Regions from separate parts of the Glaciecola petra genome, predicted to be linked through region 2. Evidence: predicted binding sites of a transcription regulator. Region 2 holds the regulator's gene; the other holds the start of a gene.

Region 1 (3,830 bases), on a different contig from region 2:
TAATCTAGCAAATTGTCAAGGGCTCTAACGGCAAGATCTGCTAATTCTTCAAGTTCATCTAAACTTTCGATTGCCCCTAAATTAAACGCCGACAACGTACAAAGTGCAATTTCTCCTTCTGGGTCGTTAACATGCTCTAAAGGCTTAGTTGGTAGTGCAATTTCTAAACACAAGTTGCTTTGTCGTACCGGTGCAACTTTGGGGTCGAAGGGGCTATGCGTGTTGCAATGATCGACATTTTGCAAGTAAATTCGACCAGTATTGGCACGTTCTTGCATGAACTGGCTGAATAGTTCAATAGCTTTAACACGCTTCTTCCGAATACTTTCATCGTTTTCGTATTGCACATATAAGCGCTCAAATTCAGCTTGGTCGGCAAAGAATGCATCATATAACCCTGGCACATCAGAAGGACTGAATAAAGTAATGTATTCATCTTTTATCATCCGAGTGTACATCAGTTTATTTGCCTGAACACCATAGTCCAAGTGACGAACTCTATTTTCCTCAACACCTCGGTTGTTTTTAAGTACTAACAAAGACTCTACTTCTAAATGCCAAATTGGGTAAAACAAAGTGGCCGCTCCACCTCGTACACCACCTTGTGAACAACTTTTAACAGCGGTTTGAAAGTGTTTATAAAATGGAATACAACCTGTATGAAATGCCTCTCCACCTCTAATTGGACTGCCTAATGCACGAATACGACCAGCATTCACTCCAATACCTGCCCGTTGACTGACATATTTTACTATGGCGCTAGACGTTGCATTGATTGAATCCAAACTATCGCCTGCTTCGATTAATACACAAGAACTGAATTGACGTGTTGGTGTACGCACGCCTGCCATGATCGGTGTAGGTAGTGATATTTTAAATAAAGAAGTCGCATCATAAAAACGTTTTATGTAATCCATGCGAGTGTCGTGTGGATATTTGGCAAATAAGCAGGCAGCCACTAAAATATATAAAAATTGTGCACTCTCGTATATTTCACCACTGACACGGTTTTGGACGAGATATTTACCTTCCAATTGTTTGACTGCAGCATAACTAAAATTCATGTCTCTAGAATGATCAAGAATATCGTTCATTTCTTCAAATTCTTGCTGGCTATAATCTTCTAGTAAATGTTTGTCGTATTTGCCTTGCTCTACCATACGAGTCACTTGCTCATACAAGTGTGGAGGCTCAAATTGGCCAAACGCTTTTTTACGCAGATGAAATATAGAAAGATGAGCCGCTAAGTACTGATAATCAGGGGTATCAGTTGTGATTAAATCAGCCGCTGACTTAATCATAGTTTCATGTATTTCTTCTGTCTTTATGCCATTATAAAATTGAATTTGGGCTTTAATTTCAACCTGAGAAACAGATACATCTTCAAGCCCTTTTGCTGCCCAAGAAACGACTTTATGTATTTTTTCAAGATCGATCGGTTCTTGAGTACCATCACGCTTTGTAACTAGTAAGTTATTATTCATTATTATGCTCTTTGGCGTTAATATTTTACGGGTTTTGACGGCAAAACACCGTGGTCTATTTTTAATAGTTTGTTATTTACGAGAATTATAATTTAGCGCAAGCAAGCCGTTATTTTAGTTTTTGAGTGGGTTGGCTCACTGTGTCATACACAAGATAGTGTGTCTGGGACTGCTTTGCAATCACTATATGTAGTGTTTTGCGTCAAATAATTGACACTTGAAATTATGTTAGTATGAACTATCGATAAACCTTAAATACAACAATAGTTTAAGAAGAAGCAACAATTTAGTATGGATAAAATATTTTTTTAAAACAATTTGTTATAACAAAAATATTTTCCTTACAAAAAAGATTATAGTGTAAAAAATAAGCTCATTTCATATCACTTTTTATCTCAATAATAAGGCTTTTATTCTTTACGACAGGCGATAAAATAGTTTACGTCTACATTTGTGTCAGATAAATAGTATTGGTTTGCAAGCGGGTTAAAATGTAACCCAGTAATATGCTCTGGCACTAGCTCCGTTTGTTCAATCATTTTATTTAACGCTGCGGGCATAATGAATTTTTGATAGTCATGTGTTCCTTTGGGTACCATACCTAAAACATGTTCAGCGGTTATTATTGCGAGAAGATAAGACTTAAGGTTTTTATTAAGAGTAGAAAAGATGACTCTACCGCCTGGTTTTGTCAAACGAGCACAGGCTCTTACAATGGACGAAGGGTCAGGCACATGTTCTAACATTTCTAGACAAGTCACAATGTCATATTGTTGCTCATGCTTATCCGCCCAATCTTCTACAGTGCTAAGAGCATAATTTAGCTGTAAATCATCGGCGCCACTTTCTAACATATGCAATTTAGCAACATCTAACGACCGTTGCACCATATCTATACCAGTAACAATAGCGCCTCTAGCCGCTAATTCTTCTGCTAGAATGCCACCACCACAACCAATATCGACGATAGTTTTTCCGAACACACCACCAACATAACTTTCTATATAATCTACTCTAAGCGGGTTAATATCGTGTAGAGACTTAAACTCTCCGTTTCTATCCCACCATGTGTTAGCTAAATCATCAAACTTTGATAATTCATCAGTATCAATATTACTCATGATGTTTCCTATTTTGTCTGTTTTTTGCGCGTTTTTAATATAAAAAGAATACGTCAGTCATAAAAAGCGTTTTAGAACTTGCTTAAATCACAATATCCCGCTTTTACATGCTACAGTTTTGTTTAACTTAGTGATAGTATGTATCTGATTATTAATAATAACAAAGTAATAGATCAAGTAAGACTAACGCCCATTTATGACAATGGGTAGCGTCAGAACAATATCGACTTACATAAACAAGGATCACGCAGTTTATGACTGATAGTACCCAAGATAGTGCCAAAGATATTTCCCCGATTAATATAGAAGAAGAACTCAAGAATTCCTACTTAGATTATGCCATGAGCGTAATCGTTGGACGTGCTCTTCCCGACGTAAGAGATGGTTTAAAACCGGTTCATCGCAGAGTTTTGTTCGCAATGAACGAATTAAAAAATGATTACAACAAGCCTTATAAAAAATCTGCAAGGGTTGTTGGAGATGTAATTGGTAAGTACCATCCTCATGGTGATTCAGCCGTTTACGATACCATTGTTAGAATGGCGCAGCCGTTTTCCTTGCGCTATATGTTGGTCGACGGGCAGGGTAATTTTGGCTCTGTTGACGGTGATTCAGCTGCTGCAATGCGATATACCGAAATTCGGATGGCTAAAATAGCGCATGAGCTTTTAGCTGACCTCGATAAGGAAACCGTCAATTTTGTCCCTAATTACGATGGGCAAGAACATATACCCGAGGTATTGCCAACACGTGTACCTAACTTATTGGTTAACGGTTCTTCTGGTATCGCTGTTGGCATGGCGACTAATATTCCGCCGCATAATTTAACTGAAGTCGTCAATGGTTGCATTGAGCTGATTAACAATCCTGACTTAACAATTGAAGATTTACTTGAGTTTATACCCGGTCCGGATTTTCCTACCGCAGCTATTATTAGTGGTAGACAAGGTATTATCAACGCTTACAAAACAGGACGAGGCAAAATATACCTTCGTGCTAAAGCTGAAATTGAACAAGAAGAAAATGGTAAAGAGACAATTATTGTTCATGAGATACCTTATCAAGTAAATAAGGCAAGGCTGATAGAGAAAATAGCTGAGTTAGTAAAAGACAAAAAAGTAGAAGGTATTTCTGCGCTGCGAGATGAGTCTGACAAAGATGGTATGCGCATTGTTATAGAAGTCAAACGCAATGAATCTGCTGAAGTATTACTAAACCACTTATA
Region 2 (3,830 bases):
TGACTGACCATAAAATTAATCGCCTCGGGTGTGATATGTTCAGCTGCCATTATCAAATCGCCTTCGTTTTCGCGATCTTCATCATCCATCAAAATAACCATTTTACCTTTTTTGATGTCAGCTATAATTTCTGCCGTGCTATTTAATGCCATATTGTTCTCTTTATTTTTTTATATAACCGTTTTCAGCTAAAAAACGTAAGCTAATGTCTTTTTTATTTGCATGTGCCGCTTTATCGCCTTGCAGTAGTCTTTCTAGATAACGCGCAACCACATCCACTTCTAAATTAACTTTAGTGCCTAAGACATAATCCCCAAATACAGTTTCTTGCAATGTATGTGGAATTAACCACAGCATAAAAGAAGCACCATTCACTTCGTTAACGGTTAAACTTACACCGTCTACTGTAATTGAACCTTTGTGCGCAATATATTTAGCGATGTCTGTGGGCGCTTCTACCCAAACTTCGACATAATTGCTGTGCTTGTTAATCGCCTTAACGCTGCCAACGCCATCAACATGGCCACTCACAATATGCCCGCCAAATCGACTATCTGCGCGCATCGCTTTTTCTAAGTTGACCTTATCGCCTATTTTATAATTAGCAAAGCCTGTATATTTAATAGTTTCAGCTGACACATCCGCGGCATAATAATCATCGCCTTTGTCAACCACTGTTAAACACACACCGCTTGTTGCAATGCTGTCACCTAAATGCACATCGTGCATATCAAGTTTACCTACATGTACTTCTAAACGAAAATTATCGCCAAGGTCATCTAAGCGTCTAATGTTGCCAACAGATTCTATTATGCCTGTAAACATGATATTCCTATTGTGTTAGTTGTAATGATATGTGAATGGAAGAAATTCATAAGTTTGCTCTAATTTTGATGTCGCCGCCTACCAATTTGAGCTCGCTAATTGAGAAGCGAGTTGCGTCTTTTAAAAATTCGGGCGCGTTAACTTTCAGTAAATCTTTCGCGTTGTTACCTAAAATCATCGGTGCTTGATATACCACCAATTCGTCAACCAAACCCTTTTCAAACAAAGCTCCACATAGGTTTGCGCCCGCTTCCACCCATACATGGTTAATCTCTTGGCAGGCTAAATCTTTAAGCATTGCCAACAGGTCGATTTTTTGTCCTATATTAGACTGACCGTTACCTCGACTATTTAGCTGCCTTTGTTCAACATTTTCATGTTCGATAGCAGAATTGTGTTTTATATTATAAACCAGCGTAGGAGCGCCATCACTAAGGATGTTATGTTGTTGACTGCTCAATTGATTCTGGCTGTCTATAATAACCCTTAAAGGTTGTTTTTGCCGCCGAGAAAAACGAACAGCAATATCGCTTGGCAATTGATGAGTTCGCACGTTCAGTTGGGGGTTGTCGTGCAGTACCGTGCCAGATCCAGTCAAAATTGCACATGCCTTAGCTCGCTCTATTTGCACGTCGGCTCGCGCTTGCTCAGTAGTAATCCATTTGCTTTCACCAGATGCTAAAGCCGTTTTAGCGTCTAAACTCGACGCCAATTTAACACTGACAAATGGACGTCCATGTTCAATTCTAAAAAAGAAGGTTTTATTGAGTTCTTGTGCTTCACTTTGCATTAATCCTATCGATACATCAATACCAGCATTTTTCAGGATGTTAATACCTTTCCCTGCCACCATTGGATTAGGGTCTAGGCAAGCAACAACAACCTTTTTTACTCTTGCCGCTACCAGAGCTTGCGCGCAGCTACCTGTTCGGCCAACATGAGCACAGGGCTCTAAACTCACATAAACACTCGCACCCTTTAAGCTATGCCCATTTGCTACTGCTTGTTCCATTGCATTAATTTCTGCATGGGCTAGACCTGCTCTTTCATGGTAGCCTTCGCCTATAATGACTGGTGCTTCGTCAAATTGGTCTTTTGTTGCATGTGGTTCTGATACTATTACGCAGCCCACGTGTGGGTTTGGTGTCGTTGAGAACCGCCCTTCTGTGGCTAGCGCTAAGGCTCTTGCCATCATATTGGCATCAAAAGTGCTAAATTTAGAATTTGGTTTTAAATTCGACATAATGGCTTTTGTTTTATCAGCAGTGTCAATTCGGTTTGCGAAAATTTATACATCATCTGATAGCTTGGCAATTTCTTCCCCAAATTCTTTCACATCTTCAAACGAACGATAAACTGAAGCGAATCGCACGTAGGCGACTTTGTCTAACTCTTTTAATGCAGACATGATTAGTTCACCTATAAACTCAGATTTCACTTCTCGCTCGCCTACAGCTCGTAAAGACGACTTGATTTTAGCAATGGTCTGATGGATGGATTCTGTGCTAACAGGCCGTTTTTCAAGTGCTCGGGTCAAACCAGCAACCAGTTTATCTTCGTCAAAAGGTTCACGGGTTTCATCGCGCTTAATCACTTTGGGCATGACAAGTTCTGCTATTTCGAATGTAGTATAACGTTCAGTGCATTCTAAGCACTGACGTCTGCGCCGAATCTGCTCTCCACCAGCAACTAAACGAGAATCGATAACTTTTGTTTCTTGTGCACTACAAAAAGGACAAAACATTAAACATACCTTTATTTAACAACGAAGCCGGCATAAACCGGCTTAGTGGACCTATAGATTTACACTATTTACCTAACAATAATATTAGCTGTAAACAGGGAATTTTTCACACAAACTAACAACTTGACTCTTAACACTATCAATAACCTCCTGGTTATCGATATTATCAAGCACATCACAAATCCAATTCGCCACTTGTTTGGCTTCGGTTTCGCTAAATCCGCGACGTGTAATGGCAGGAGTACCAATACGCAAACCACTTGTCACAAATGGTGACCGAGGGTCGTTAGGAACCGAGTTTTTATTTACGGTAATATTTGCATTACCTAATGCTGCATCGGCATCTTTACCAGTGATGTCTTTGTCAATCAGGTCTAATAAAAACAGGTGGTTTTCAGTGCCATTTGATACAACTTTATAGCCACGGCTTTGCAACACCGAACACATCGCTTTTGCATTAATTAATACTTGTTGTTGATACGTTTTGAAATCGTCAGACAAGGCTTCTTTAAAGGCTACTGCTTTAGCCGCAATAACATGGCACAATGGCCCACCTTGATTGCCAGGGAATACTGAGCTGTTGAATTTTTTGTATAGCGTTTCATCGCCACAAGCCGATAGTATTAATCCGCCTCTTGGACCAGCGAGCGTCTTATGCGTGGTGGTAGTTACAACATGTGCGTGTGGAATTGGGCTGGGGTAAATGCCAGCAGCCACTAAACCCGCAACATGAGCCATATCGACTAATAAATAAGCACCTACTTTATCTGCTATTTGTCTAAAACGCGCCCAATCTACAATACCTGAGTAAGCTGAAAAACCACCGATTATAAGTTTTGGTTTATGTTCAAGGGCAAGCGCCTCAACATTGTCATAATCAATAATGCCGGTTTCTGGATGCAAACCATATTGCACCGCATTATAAGTCTTACCTGAAAAATTAACATGAGAGCCATGGGTTAAGTGGCCGCCATCTGCCAAACTCATGCCAAGTACGGTGTCATTTGCGTTAATTAAGGCCATAAAAACAGCAGTATTCGCTTGTGAACCTGAATGCGGCTGTACGTTGGCATAATCGGCATCAAATAACTGCTTTGCTCTTTCAATGGCTAACTCTTCTGCCACATCCACATGCTCACAGCCACCATAATATCGCTTCCCCGGATAGCCCTCAGCATATTTATTTGTGAGTTGTGAACCCTGTGCTTCAAGCACTCTAGGACTACAATAGTTTTCAGAAGCAATTAGTTCAATATGGTGT

The links. The regulator NrdR, encoded in region 2, represses ribonucleotide reductase genes. The targets are predictions, from matches to a motif close to AAACACNANATNTNGTGTTT.
Region 1: nrdA (class 1a ribonucleoside-diphosphate reductase subunit alpha) is a predicted target of NrdR. The motif match lies at 1,663-1,682, and genes of this name have one in related genera.

What each region holds. Positions count from the first base shown of each region.
Region 1 covers NZ_JAVRHX010000001.1:1,236,460-1,240,289, reverse strand. Annotated here, with positions in the region: gene nrdA (class 1a ribonucleoside-diphosphate reductase subunit alpha) at 1-1,484, opposite strand, end outside; gene ubiG (bifunctional 2-polyprenyl-6-hydroxyphenol methylase/3-demethylubiquinol 3-O-methyltransferase UbiG) at 1,895-2,605, opposite strand; gene gyrA (DNA topoisomerase (ATP-hydrolyzing) subunit A) at 2,860-3,830, shown strand, end outside.
Region 2 covers NZ_JAVRHX010000004.1:28,593-32,422, forward strand. Annotated here, with positions in the region: gene ribBA (bifunctional 3,4-dihydroxy-2-butanone-4-phosphate synthase/GTP cyclohydrolase II) at 1-152, opposite strand, end outside; gene RM552_RS13080 (riboflavin synthase) at 163-825, opposite strand; gene ribD (bifunctional diaminohydroxyphosphoribosylaminopyrimidine deaminase/5-amino-6-(5-phosphoribosylamino)uracil reductase RibD) at 872-2,068, opposite strand; gene nrdR (transcriptional regulator NrdR) at 2,114-2,569, opposite strand; gene glyA (serine hydroxymethyltransferase) at 2,654-3,830, opposite strand, start outside.